4 regions of the Pseudomonas citronellolis genome follow, and region 4 is predicted to be linked to each of the others. Evidence: riboswitches for the same ligand, from Rfam matches in the RefSeq annotation. Region 4 holds a riboswitch; each other region holds the start of a gene.
The links. A riboswitch is a leader RNA that binds a small molecule or an ion and turns the genes downstream of it on or off. The one in region 4 is predicted to bind cobalamin.
Positions count from the first base shown of each region.

Region 1: linked by a shared signal. The riboswitch ahead of PcP3B5_RS25990 (TonB-dependent receptor domain-containing protein) and the one ahead of PcP3B5_RS10355 (TonB-dependent receptor plug domain-containing protein) in region 4 are both predicted to bind cobalamin.
Region 2: linked by a shared signal. The riboswitch ahead of cobG (precorrin-3B synthase) and the one ahead of PcP3B5_RS10355 (TonB-dependent receptor plug domain-containing protein) in region 4 are both predicted to bind cobalamin.
Region 3: linked by a shared signal. The riboswitch ahead of cobO (cob(I)yrinic acid a,c-diamide adenosyltransferase) and the one ahead of PcP3B5_RS10355 (TonB-dependent receptor plug domain-containing protein) in region 4 are both predicted to bind cobalamin.

Region 1 is NZ_CP014158.1:5,933,047-5,936,226, forward strand. Features, by position in the region: gene eutQ (ethanolamine utilization acetate kinase EutQ) at 1-541, opposite strand, end outside; gene PcP3B5_RS25980 (EutP/PduV family microcompartment system protein) at 538-1,005, opposite strand; gene eutS (ethanolamine utilization microcompartment protein EutS) at 1,008-1,343, opposite strand; cobalamin riboswitch at 1,654-1,853, shown strand; gene PcP3B5_RS25990 (TonB-dependent receptor domain-containing protein) at 1,940-3,180, shown strand, end outside.
Region 2 is NZ_CP014158.1:873,077-876,256, forward strand. Features, by position in the region: gene PcP3B5_RS04020 (precorrin-8X methylmutase) at 1-236, opposite strand, end outside; gene cobG (precorrin-3B synthase) at 229-1,557, opposite strand; cobalamin riboswitch at 1,649-1,832, opposite strand; gene PcP3B5_RS04030 (bifunctional cobalt-precorrin-7 (C(5))-methyltransferase/cobalt-precorrin-6B (C(15))-methyltransferase) at 1,910-3,112, shown strand; gene PcP3B5_RS04035 (cobalt-precorrin-6A reductase) at 3,109-3,180, shown strand, end outside.
Region 3 is NZ_CP014158.1:1,661,287-1,664,466, reverse strand. Features, by position in the region: gene bluB (5,6-dimethylbenzimidazole synthase) at 1-183, opposite strand, end outside; gene PcP3B5_RS07570 (cobyrinic acid a,c-diamide synthase CobB) at 180-1,475, opposite strand; gene cobO (cob(I)yrinic acid a,c-diamide adenosyltransferase) at 1,475-2,086, opposite strand; cobalamin riboswitch at 2,314-2,534, opposite strand; gene PcP3B5_RS07560 (FUSC family protein) at 2,557-3,180, opposite strand, start outside.
Region 4 is NZ_CP014158.1:2,276,678-2,279,857, reverse strand. Features, by position in the region: gene PcP3B5_RS10355 (TonB-dependent receptor plug domain-containing protein) at 1-1,604, opposite strand, end outside; cobalamin riboswitch at 1,698-1,903, opposite strand; gene PcP3B5_RS10350 (LemA family protein) at 2,047-2,643, shown strand; gene PcP3B5_RS10345 (M48 family metallopeptidase) at 2,659-3,180, shown strand, end outside.

The DNA of each region.
Region 1 (3,180 bases), 3.3 Mb from region 4:
CCAGCACCAGGTCCACTTCGTCGTAGTTCAGCGTCCAGGGGAAGAAGGCGTTTTCCCACTGCATGAAGCCGGCGCCCATGCTGCTGCCGTCCTCGGCGCCGACCACGTCGGTGATGCCGATCTGGTATTCGCCCGGCACGCCTTCCAGGCGGCCGAAGCGCACGCTGCCGCCCTTCACCAGCTTGATCCCGCCGGCGCCGGTGCGCGCCTCGAAGGCCGCCCGGGCCACGCTGGCGCCGCCCTGTTGCGCGGCCTTGCGCACCAGTTGGTCGACCAGTTGCGCATCCACTTCGGCGGGCAGCCGCGCCAGCACCTCGGCGCGAATCCGCGTCAACTCGTCCTCGCTCGGCCCGGCCGCGGCCGGTTCACTCGCGGCCGCCGCCGGCTCGCCGGCCACCCGCTCGACCAGCGCCAGGCCAGCCTGCTCGGCGACCGTACGCGCCTCGGGGGTGACGATGCAGCGCGGCAGCTCCACGGCCAGGGAACTCTGCCCGGCGGCGATGGCTTCACGGATGTCGTTGGCGGTAATCAGCTTCTTCATCTCAACAGGTCCTCGATCGGATTCCGTGCGTTCAACAGCGCGCGCAGGCGCTCGATGCTGGCGGGGTCGTCGCTGGCGGTGTGGACGATCGCGCCGTCGATGCCGTGGGCGCGCAGCAGGCGCTCGATGGCGGGCAGGTCGACGCCGGGCAGGTCGCACTTGCTGATCACCCCGATCAGCCGCTTGCCGGCGTGGATGTCCAGCAGCCCGGGCGGCAGCCGGCACTCCGTCGCATCGGCGGGGTGCACGTAGACCAGGGTGTCGACGTCGTCGGTGCTGGTGATCAGCGCGCGGTACAGGCGCGGGTGGCTGACGAACTCGCCGGGGGTGTCCAGCGCGCCGCCGGGGCCGTAGTCCAGCGCCTGGGTCTTGCGCGCCGCTTCGGGGTTGCCGCACAGGGCATTGAACAGGGTGGTCTTGCCGGCTCCAACGCCACCGATCAGGGCATAACGCGGCGCGTCCATGGTCAGCTCCTGGTCACCGGGCAGACGCTGTAGTCCAGCAGCCGGCCGAGGGCGGCGCAGGTCTGCGCCAGCGCCTCCTCCACCGCGCCGACGCTGCCGTGCAGCACCAGCGCGCCGCTGAAGCGGTCGAGGAAGCCGATGCGCACGTCGGCGGCCTTGGTGGCGAAGTCGCCGGCAATCATCGCGGTCTCGCCCGGGGTGAGGGTCATGATGCCGATGGCCTGCGCCCCAGGGACGCCGATCTTGCTCGACAGCTCCTCCTGGGGATGCGCGATCAGGTGCGCCAGGGTCACCTGCTTGCCCGGGACGAATTCCTGGATGATGCGCTCTTTGGACACGTGCTCCCCTCCTCTACTGCTTAGGAAGCTAACAAGTGCCCGGACGGCGGCCCTATCAAAATCCGGCAAAGTTTTCCGCCGCCCCGAAAGACCAGAAAACTCCTACAAAAACCGGCTGGAACGCCCGCGCGGCGCCGCATTGGCGGCTGCTGGCCGGAGCTTTCCGGCCGCGGTTCGCAGCGTGCTGAGTGACTTTGTCGCAGCCGCCGGGAAGCGCCCGGGCGCAGGCGGGGCGCCGCCATGGACGTGACGGACCGCAGAGGAAAGGGACGTCTGACGGACAGGTTCCGCATCGGCCCGACTTGCCCGGCCGCCGCGTTGTTCGTAAGGTGCGCACGTTTTCGTTCGAGGTAACGGGAAGCAGGTGAAAGGCCTGCGCTGCCCCCGCAACGGTAACCGACCGCAGGCCCCGTGCCTGCCGCGCTCCAATCCGCCACTGTGCGCCACGCATGGGAAGGCCGGGAGCGTGCGAGTCGGCAGCCCGGAGACCGCCCTCGACACGCATGACAGGTGTTGCGGAGGGCCGCACCTTCAAGCGCGGCCACTCCCGCCCTTGCCAGCCCTCCTCGAAAGTCCACTTTTGAGGAACCCCAGCGATGAAACTTTCCCGTCTTGCCCTGGCCGTCGCCGTGCTGCCCGCGGCGGCCTTCGCCGGCGACGATGCCGAACAGGCTTACCAACTGCCGTCGATGGTCATCACCTCGGCGCGCCAGGCCGAACCCCGCGGCCAGGCCACCGCGGCCAACACCGTCTTCACCCACGACGATATCGAGCGCCTGCAGGCGCGCAGCGTGCCCGAGCTGCTGCAGCGCGTGCCCGGCGTGCAGCTGAGCAACGCCGGCGGCCTGACCAGCTACTTCCTGCGCGGCACCAACCCCGGCCAGACCCTGGTGCTGGTGGACGGCCAGCGCATCGCCTCGGCCAGCAGCGGCATCGCCCGCCTGGACTACCTGAGCATCGACAACATCGAGCGCGTGGAAGTGACCCGCGGCCCGCGCTCGGCGCTGTACGGCGCCGACGCCATCGGCGGGGTGATCCAGATCTTCACCCGCCGCGGCGAAGCCGGCCTGCACCCGCAAGTGCGCCTGGCCGCCGGCAGCAACGGCACCTTCCAGCGCAGCGCCTCGCTCGCCGGCGGCGACGAGCGCACCCGCTTCGACCTCGGCGCCAGCCTCGACGAGAGCCGCGGCTACGACTACACCCGCGACAACGTCGGCGCCGACAGCGACCACGACGGCCAGCGCAACAAGGCCGTGCACCTGAACCTGGACCACCGCCTGAACGACGACTGGAAGGCCGGCTTCAGCCTCAACGACCAGCGCGGCGACAGCGAATACGACGACGCCTACAGCTACGCCCCCGCCGAGCCCCACGACGAGTTCCGCGTCAGCAGCTACAGCGGCTACCTCGAAGGCCAACTGACCTCGATGTGGAACAGCCGCGTGGAGCTGGGCCGCAGCTTCGACCGCAACAAGGCCGTCGGCGCCGCCGAGGTATGGAACAACGGCACCCTGGAAACCACCCGGCATTCGGCCAGCTGGCTCAACCGCCTGCAGCTGGATACCCGCAACCAACTAGCCCTGGGCGCGGACTGGTACGAGGACAAGGTCGAGGGCAGCACCGCCTTCGCCGAGGACAGCCGCACCAACCACGCCTTCTTCGCCCAGCACAGCTTCAAGGGCGAGGCCTTCTCCACCGAGCTGGGCCTGCGCCACGACGACAACGAGCGCTACGGCTCGCAGAACAGCTGGAACGCCGCCTTCACCCTGCCGGTGGGCGCCAGCCAGAGCTGGGTCGCCAGCTACGGCGAGGGCTTCCGCGCGCCGACCTTCAGCGA
Region 2 (3,180 bases), 1.4 Mb from region 4:
ACCATGCGCGCGTCGCAGAGGATCGGTGCGCCCGCCGCCAGGGCCGCGCGGCCGATGGCGCCGGCGCCGGGGGAGAAGCGCAGGTCCTGCACCACGTCGACCATGCCGCAGGCGTGGATCACCCGCACGGCGAGCTTTTCCAGGTCGGCGGGAATGGCCGAGAGGTCGGCCTCGGCGCGGATGGTGGCGAAGGACTGGCGGTAGATCGCCTGGCCGTCGCGGATGTAGTCAAGCATCGGGTAGGGCTCCGGGATCGCGCAGCCGGTCGGCCGCGGCGTCGAGGGTCAGGTCGCGCGCCAGCGGCTGGCCGAAGCCGGCGTGGCCGGGGGCGCGGCGGTAGAGGTCGTAGCGGCCGTCGGCGACGGCCAGCAGGGTCAGCGGCGCCACGTGGGCGGCGGCGCAGGAGCGCGGGCAGCCGCACAGGTGCACGCCGGCGGGCAGCGGCGCGCGCAGGCGTTCGGCCAGGCGCAGGGCGTCGGCCTTGGTGTCGGCCAGGCCGCGGGCGCAGCCGGCCGAGCCGCTGCAGGCCACCAGCCGGGACAGCGGCTGTGCGGCCGAGATGATCAGGCCCTGGCTGTCGAGTGCGGCGAGCACGGCGCTGGCGCGCGCAGCCGGCACGTTGGGCAGCAGCAGGCCCTGCCAGGGCGTCAGGCGCAGGCTGCCGTCGCCTTCGCGTTCGGCGAGATCGGCCAGTTCGCGCAGCAGCCCGCTGTGCAGGCGGCCGAGGACGAAGCCTGCGCCGACGCTGCACAGGCCGCCCTGGCGCTGCGGGCGGATGCCCAGGTGGGCGAAGGGCTCGACGGCGGCGCGGCGCCAGTCGGCCACGTCCTGTTGCAGCGGCAGATCGAGGCGCGCCAGCAGGTCTTGCGCGGGCACCTTCGCCAGCAACTGGCGCATGCGCGAGACGCCTTCTCCGGCCAGGTCGAGGAACAGGTTCAGCAGCGCCTCGACCAGGGCCGGCAGCTGTTCGCTGGCGACGGCGGCGAGCGCGGGTCTGTCCTGCGCGCGCAGCGGCGGGCAGCCGGCCAGGCCGAAGGCGAAGCGCCCGGCGTCCATGGCCGACAGCCAGATGTCGTGGGGGTGTTCGAGCATCGCCAGGGATTCGCCGCCATCCAGTTGCAGGGCGAACTTGGGCGACAGGCCGTGGAAGCGTGGCTCGTCCTGCAGCAGGTCGAGCAGCGTGGCGGCCAGCGGCGCGACATCCAGGGCCTGGGCCGGGTCGAGGCCGGCGGCGGGGCTGAGCAGCAGGTTGCGCACGTCGTCGGCGGCGGCCACCCGCGGGCCCAGCCCGGCCCGCAGCAGCTCGGCGGACAGCGCCGCGCCGGCGCCTTCGTGCACGCCGCGGATCTGCAGGTTGGCGCGGTTGGTCGCCTCCAGCACGCCGTCGGCATGGCGTTCGGCGGCGCGGGCGATGGCCCTGGCGCCGCTGGCGTCGAGGCGCCCGCCGGGCAGCTTGATGCGGCAGATGCCGCCATCGCCGGAAGCGACCACGCGCAGCAGCCCCGGGCAGGGCGACGGGCGGATTTCGACAGGGGGAACAGGCGGCAGATTCGGCACAGGGTCACCATGGCTGGGTCGCGGTGACCTTGCGGATCGCCCCTGATTGGGAGGATCTACAACATCGATACACCCCGCTCGATGCTTGCACACGCGACTGGTCCCGTCGGCAGGTCTCCTGGCTGGCAGGTCTTTGCCCGACGCGGCCTTCCCGGTTTCCCAGTGGCCAATGACGCGTGGACTCGCTGCTTACAGTTGCGGGGGCAGCCGCGCTTGGATGGCTCCTGCGCGTTCCCTCTTCGGCCCTGATGGGCACCGACGAAGGCTGTATTATGCCCGCTTTGCCCGACCCCTTGAAAACCCTGCCCGTCGAAACGCCGGCGGCGCAGTGTCGCAACGCAGAGGAACCCCCATGACGCCCTGGCTGACCATCGTCGGCATCGGCGAGGACGGCTATGCCGGCCTCGGCAAGACCGCCCGCCGCGCCCTGCTGGCGGCCAGCGATGTGTTCGGCGGCGAGCGCCAGCTGGCCCTGCTGCCGCCGTGCATCGGCGCGCAGCGCAGGCGCTGGCCGAGCCCCTTCGACATGGCGCCGTTGCTGGCGCGGCGCGGCACCCCCACCTGCGTGCTGGCCAGCGGCGACCCGCTGTTCTTCGGCGTGGGCGCGAGCCTCGCGCGGCAACTGCCGGCGGCGGAAATGCGCGTGCTGCCGGCGCCGTCCTCGGTGAGCCTGGCGGCGGCGCGGCTGGGCTGGGCGCTGCAGGACGTGGAGCTGCTGTCGCTGGTGGGCCGCCCGCTGGCGGCGCTGAACGCGCGCCTGCATCCGGGGCGCCGCCTGCTGGTGCTGTGCGCCGATGGCCGCAGCCCCGCAGCGGTGGCCGCGCTGTTGCGTGAACGCGGCTTCGCGCCGAGCCGGCTGAGCGTGCTGGAACACCTGGGCGGCGAGCGCGAGCGGCGCATCGACGGCCTGGCTGCCGACTGGTCGCTGGACGAGGCCGCTGCGCTCAACGTTCTGGCCATCGACTGCGTGGCCGGCGCCGATGCCCGGCGCCTGGCGCTGACCCCCGGCCTGCCCGACGACGCCTACCGCCACGACGGCCAGCTGACCAAGCGCGACGTGCGCGCGGTGACCCTCGCGCGCCTGGCCCCGGAGCCGGGCGAACTGCTCTGGGACGTCGGCGCCGGCTGCGGCTCCATCGGCATCGAGTGGATGCGCGCGCACCCCAGTTGCCGGGCCTTCGCCATCGAGGCCGAGGAAAGCCGTCTCGGGCACATCGCCCACAACCGCGACGCCCTCGGCGTGCCCAGCCTGCAACTGGTGGCCGGGCGCGCACCGGAAGCCCTGGAGGGCCTGGAGGCGCCGGACGCCATCTTCATCGGCGGCGGCGTCACCGTGCCGGGCGTGCTGGAGTATTGCTGGGATTGCCTCAAGCCCGGCGGCCGGCTGCTGGCCAACGCGGTGACCCTGCAGAGCGAGGCGGCCCTGGTCGGCTGGCGCGAACGCCACGGCGGCGAGCTGGTGCGCCTGCAGGTGGCCCAGGCGCAGCCCCTGGGCGGTTTCGACACTTGGCGCGCGGCCCTGCCGATCACCCTGCTGGCGGTGCGCAAGCCGTGAACGGCAAACGCATCCTGCTGCTGGGCGGCATCGGCGAGGCCCTGGCCATCGCCCGCCGCCTCGGTCCC
Region 3 (3,180 bases), 620 kb from region 4:
GATGCGGATGAAGCGCCAGGGCTGCATCAGGCCGACGCTGGGGGCCTGGTGCGCCGCTTCCAGCAGCCGCGCCAGCAGCGCCGGGGCCACCTCGCCGCCGCTGAAGTGGCGCATGTCGCGGCGCTCGGCGATGGCGCGGTAGATGGCCGCGCGTTCCTCGGGGCTGTAGGCGTGCTCGTTCATGGGCGGAAGATCGCGGCGGCGGCCGCCGGGTTCGACGGCAGGTAGAAGTGGATATAGGACGCGGTCAGGCGGCCCAGGCGGAACACCGCCTCGGCCACCGGCTTGGCGTTCGGGCAGGTGCCGCGCAGGGCCGGCTCCAGTTGGCTGTCCAGCAGCGAATGGTGGAAGGTGTGGCCGCGCAGCGGGCCTTCCGGCAGTTCCACCTCCTGCAGGGCCAGGGCGGCAAGGCGCTTCTGCAGGGTGGCGCGGCCGGGCAGCAGGCCGAGCAGCCGACCGCTGCGGCCCTCGGCGTCGGTCAGGCCATCGAGCAGGTAGAGCATGCCGCCGCACTCGGCCAGCAGCGGCTTGCCGGCGGCATGGTGGGCGCGGATGGCCTCGGCCATGGCGCGGTTGTTCTCCAGCTGCGCCAGGTGCAGTTCCGGATAGCCGCCGGGTAGATAGAGGCTATCCACCTCCGGCAAGTATTCGTCGGTGAGCGGCGAGAAGAACTTCAGCTCGGCGCCCAGCTCGCGCAGCAGGTCGAGGTTGGCCTGGTAGAGGAAGGCGAAGGCGGCATCCCGCGCCACGCCGATGCGCACGCCGGCCAGGGACGCTTGCAGTTCGTGCTCGGTGGGCGCCGCGAAGCTCACCGGCGGCGGCAGGTCCACCGCGCTGCTGGCGGCCAGGGCGTCGGCGGCGGCGTCCAGGCGCGCGTCCAGGTCGGCCAGTTCCTCGGCCTGCACCAGGCCCAGGTGGCGGCTGGGCAGCTCCAGGTCGGCGCTGCGCGGCAACGCGCCGTACCAGCGGATCCACTCCGGCAGGCTGTCGCGCAGCAGGTCGCTGTGACGCTGGCTGCCGACGCGGTTGCCGAGCACGCCGGAGAACGGCAGGCCCGGCTGGTAGGTGGCCAGGCCCACGGCCAGGGCGCCGAAGGTCTGCGCCATGGCCTGGCCGTTGATCACGCCGAGCACCGGCACATCGAAGGTGCGCGCCAGGTCGGCCGCCGAGGGCGTGCCGTCGAACAGGCCCATCACCCCTTCGATGAGAATCAGCTCGGCCTCCCCTGCCGCTTCCCAGAGCAGCCGGCGGCTCTGCGCCTCGCCGACCATCCACAGGTCGAGCTGGTGCACGGGCGCGCCGCTGGCGCGGGCGAGGATCATCGGGTCGAGGAAGTCCGGGCCGACCTTGAACACCCGCACCCGGCGCCCCTGGCGCGCGTGCAGGCGGGCCAGGGCGGCGGTGACGGTAGTCTTGCCCTGCCCCGAGGCGGGAGCGGCGATCAGCAGCGCCGGGCACTGGCGCGCCTGGGGCATCAGAACTCCACTCCTTTCTGCGCCTTGATGCCGGCCTTGAAGGCGTGCTTGACCAGGCCCATCTCGGTGACGGTGTCGGCGGCGTCGATCATGCCCTGCTGGGCGGCGCGGCCGGTGACCACCACATGCTGGTGCGCCGGGCGCGCGGCGATGTCGGCCAGCACGGCGTCCAGCTCCAGGTAGCCGTGCTTGAGGGCGATGTTCAGCTCGTCCAGCAGCACCAGGCCGACGGCCGGGTCGGCCAGCAGCTCGCGGGCCACGTCCCAGGCCTGCCGGGCTTTCTCGATGTCGCGCCGGCGGTCCTGGGTCTCCCAGGTGAAGCCCTCGCCCATCACGTGGTAGCGCACCTGCTCGGGGAAGCGGCGGAAGAAGGCTTCCTCGCCGGTGCTCGCGGCGCCCTTGATGAACTGCACCACGCCGGCCTGCATGCCGTGGCCGAGGGCGCGGGCGAGCATGCCGAAGGCCGAGCTGCTCTTGCCCTTGCCGTTGCCGGTGAGCACCAGCAGCACGCCGCGCTCGTCCCGGGCCTGGGCGATCTTCTCGTCGATCACGTCCTTCTTGCGCTGCATGCGCGCGCGGTGGCGCTCGTCCTTTTCCGGGGATTCGCTCATCGTTGGGTCTCCTGGCCGAAGGCGGCCGTGCTCGCGATGCCAAGGCACCGGGGCTGAAGGGGCGTGCGGGAGGGACGACGGAAAGTAGCCGCGCGGCGCGGGGCCGTGGCTGGAAGGAGAATGCTCATCTGCCTGATCGCTCCACCGCTCTCACCCGCGCGGCTAGTAAACCGGGATGACGCGGGGCGATCGGAGCGCGGCCTGGGCAGCGCCCGACGGCTTCCTGCGCGTCGTCGTCGCTACGGGCCGGTCTCCGGGCTCGCGAGTGAAGGTCACCGGACCTCTGCGGCTGCGCCTTCCCATGCCGTTGGCACAGTGGCTGTTGCGTCCGCGTGACTCGCCTACCGTTGCGGGGGCAGCGCCGGAATGACCGAATTGGCTCGGTTGCACCGGCTTCCCTGTTTCACCTTCGGCCATGGCCGAGGGCACCTGTAGCAGGCGCGCAGCTTAGAGGCAGGCGGGGTGGCCGGTCAATCGGAGGCGGCGATGGGTCGCGCCTGCTGCGCGGGCGCGGCGGCCGGGTCCTGGCGGCACCAGCGCAGCCAGATGAACTGCAGCTGGACCAGGGTGGCGCGAGCCAGTTCGCGGTCCTCGGCCGGCAGCCGGTGGTCGTTTTCCAGGGCCTTGAACAGCGCCACGCTGGCCGCCTGCAGGGCCTGCTCGCGGCCGGCGCGCGGGCCGCCGGCGAGCAGCAGGTCGTGCAAACACAGCAGGTAGGCGTCGCGGGCCCGGCGCACGGGGCCGCGGGCAGCGGTCAGGCGCGCGCGCAGGAACAGCAGCTCGTCGCCCAGGTCCAGCGCCAGCAGGCCGCCGCGCCAGCGCGCGCGGCGCTCGGCCGGCAGGTTCTTGTAGAACTGCGCCAGGCGCAGCAGGCGGTCGGCGCTGCGGCCGTCGAACCAGACCTCCAGCGGCGGCAACGGACCGCGGGTGAGCCGCGCGAGGTCGGCGAGGATGGCCGCCAGCACGCGGCGGTAATGGCGCTGCCCGGGCGCCAGGCGCACCAGGTTGAACACCAGCACGGCGAAGGCCACGCCGATCACGGTGGCCAGCGCCGAATTGAGGAAGTGGCCGAGGTCGTAGCTCATCGCGTTGCT
Region 4 (3,180 bases):
GTGGCGTCGGCGTCCAGCTGCCAGTGCTCGCCCAGCCGCCACTGGCCGTTGGCCTCGATGCCGCGCACCTCGATCTCGCCGTCGCCGTTCACCCACTGGTCGCCGGCCAGGGTGATGAGGTCCTTTATCTCGCGGCGGAAGATGGTGACGCTGCCGCTCCAGGGCTGGCCGAACAGCGCGCCGCTGTAGTCCAGGCCCAGCTCGGCGTTGCGGCTGCGCTCAGGCTTGAGGTCGCGGTTGCCGATCTCGCTGCCCGGCTCGTTGACGAACAGCTGCTCGGCGTTGGGCAGCTTGAAGGCGGTGCCCAGCTGGCCGCGCAGCTTGAGCTGGTCGCTGAGGTCGTAGAGCGAGGTGAGCATCCACACGGTGGCGCCCTCGCCGCCGCTCATTTCCTCGCGGCGCACGCCCAGGCTGGGGTGCCAGTTCGGCAGCAGGTCCAGCTGCGGGCGCAACTGCGCGTACAGGGCGTGGGACTCGGCCTTGTCGTTGTCGATGATCAGCACGTCGTCCTGGCCCTTGTACCACTGGTTGTCGCTGCCGAAGACCAGCTCGTGGCCGCCGGCCAGGCGCGCCTTGCCCTCCAGCTGCGCGCCCCAGTCGGTAAAGCCCCAGTAGTCGTTGTGGTTGAGCGTGCGGGTGCCGCCGCCGGCGAGGTTGTAGATGCGCGTGTAGCGGGTGTCCCAGTCGTTCAGGTGGGCCTTGGCGAACCAGCTGAAGTCGTCGTTCAGGCGCTGCTCGAAGGTCGCCGTGGCGATCTGCTGGATGCGGTCGTTGCTGGTGTGGTGGTTGTCCGCCGGACGGGCGAAGTCCAGGTCGGCGTCGGCGTACTGGTAGAACAGCTCCAGGCGCGAGCTGTCGCCGAAAGCCTGGATGGCCTTGGCGCCGAACACGTTGACGTCGTAGGAGCGGCGCTTGTCGCTGACGGTGGCGGTCATGTCCTGTTCGCGGAACGGCTTGTAGCCGTCGGAGCGGTTGTGGCTGACGTAGGCCAGCAGGCCGAGGTCGCCCAGGCCGTTCTCCAGCACCTTCTCCACCCGCGCATCGCCATTGCGCCCGCGGAAGCTGTCCAGGCCCAGGTTGACCTCGCCGGAAGCCTCGCGGCTGCGCGCGCTGCGGGTGACGATGTTGATCACCCCGGACACCGCCTGGGTACCGAACAGCAGGCCCTGGCCGCCCTTGAGCACCTCGATGCGCTCCACCGCGGTGATCGGCAGGGTGTCCAGGTAGAGGCCGCCGTACAGGCGGTTGTTCAGGCGCACGCCGTCGAGCAGGATCAGGGTGTCGTCGTTGCGCCCGCCCAGCAGCGAGTAGGTGCCGTAGTCGAAGGGGCCGTTCTTCGGCGCCACGAACAGGCCGGGCACGTACATCTGCAGCACGCGGGTGATGTCGGCGCTAGGGCCGGCGCGCTCGATCTGCTCGCGCTCGATGACTTCGAGCTTGCTGCCGTAGCGGGCCATCTCGGCGACGGTGGTGGACTCCACCGAAGGGGCGCTGACGATTTCATCGCGCAGGCCCAGGGGCTCGGCGTTCAGGCAGGGGCTCAGGCACAGGCCGGCGAGCCAGGGGGCAAGCCGAAGTGCGGATTCGGAAGAAGGGAAGTGCAAGGTGATCGCCTCGAAACGGGAATTTCGCAGGCGGCGCAGCGAGTTCCGGCGCGAGCGCGTCCGGAATCCGGCTCACGCCCGCCCACCGCGGGTTTGCCAACAACGCTCCAGGCCGGTCTCCGGGCTTGCGAGGGTTCTGGAGCATCCGCCTTCCCATGCCTGAGCACAGTGGCCTCGTGGATGCCCCGCTCGCTTACCGTTGCGGGGGCAGCGCCGGACTGATCGCCAAGGGCGACGCACCGGCTTCCCGTTTCACCTCATGCACGGCGGCATGAGACACCTGGAACGGCCCGCATCTGACCATCGGTGCGGCGGGGCGTCAAGGGCAGCCCTTTACAGCATGCTTCCGCTTCCGGGCACAGCCCGTGATGCCTTTCCTTCCGCCGTGGAAGCTTTCCGCTATCATCGGCGGACCTTTCCCGACGCTCGAAAAGGACCTCCCATGTCGGTTTCCTCCCTGGTCACCCTGCTCGTCCTCGCCGTGCTGTTCTTCGGCGTCATCGCCATCTACAACCGCCTGGTGAACCTGCGCGCCCGCTACCGCAACGCCTTCGCGCAGATCGAGGTGCAGCTCAAGCGGCGCTACGACCTGATCCCCAACCTGGTGGAAACCGCCAAGGCCTACCTCAAGCACGAGCGGGAAACCCTGGAGGCGGTGATCGCCGCGCGCAATGCCGCGGTGGCCGGGCTCAAGGCCGCCGCCAGCCAGCCCGGCGCCGCCGCCGGCCTGGCCCAGTTGGCCAACGCCGAGGGCGCCCTGGGCGGCGCGCTGGGGCGGCTCAACGTGACCATGGAGGCCTACCCGGACCTCAAGGCCTCGCAGAACCTGCAGCAGCTCACCGAGGAGCTGTCGAGCACCGAGAACAAGGTGGCCTTCGCCCGCCAGGCCTACAACGACGCGGTGATGGAATACAACGCCTACCGCCAGTCGTTCCCCGCCGTGGTGCTGGCGGCGAATTTCGGCCACAAGGCCGAGGTCGCGCAGCTGGAGTTCGCCGACAGCCAGCAGATCCAGGACGCGCCCAAGGTCGCCTTCTGACGGGCGGCCCGCGCGATGAACTTCTTCCAGCACCAGGACCGCGCCCGCCGCCAGACCGGCCGGCTGATCCTGCTCCTGGCCGCGGCGGTGGCCTGCCTGGTGACGCTCACCAGCCTGGTCCTGGGCTGGCTCTGGCGCCACATCGGCGAGCCCGCCAGCCACTGGACCTCGCCGCAGCGCCTGCCCGACTTCGAACTCTACCTGTGGGTGGCGCTGGTGGTGGTCGGCGTGGTGATCGTCGGCGCCTGGTACAAGCACCGCCAGCTGCGCCTGGGCGGCCGCGCCGTGGCCGAGCGCCTGGGCGGCCGGCTGATCAACCTGGACGCCCGCGACGCCGATGAACGCCGGGTGCTCAACGTGGTCGAGGAAATGGCCATCGCCTCGGGCACCCCGGTGCCGCCGGTGTACCTGCTGGAGGACAGCGGCATCAACGCCTTCGCCGCCGGCCTGACGCCGCGCGACGCGGTCATCGGCGTCACCCGCGGGACCATCGCCCTGCTCAGCCGCGACGAGCTGCAGGGGGTGATCGCCCACGAG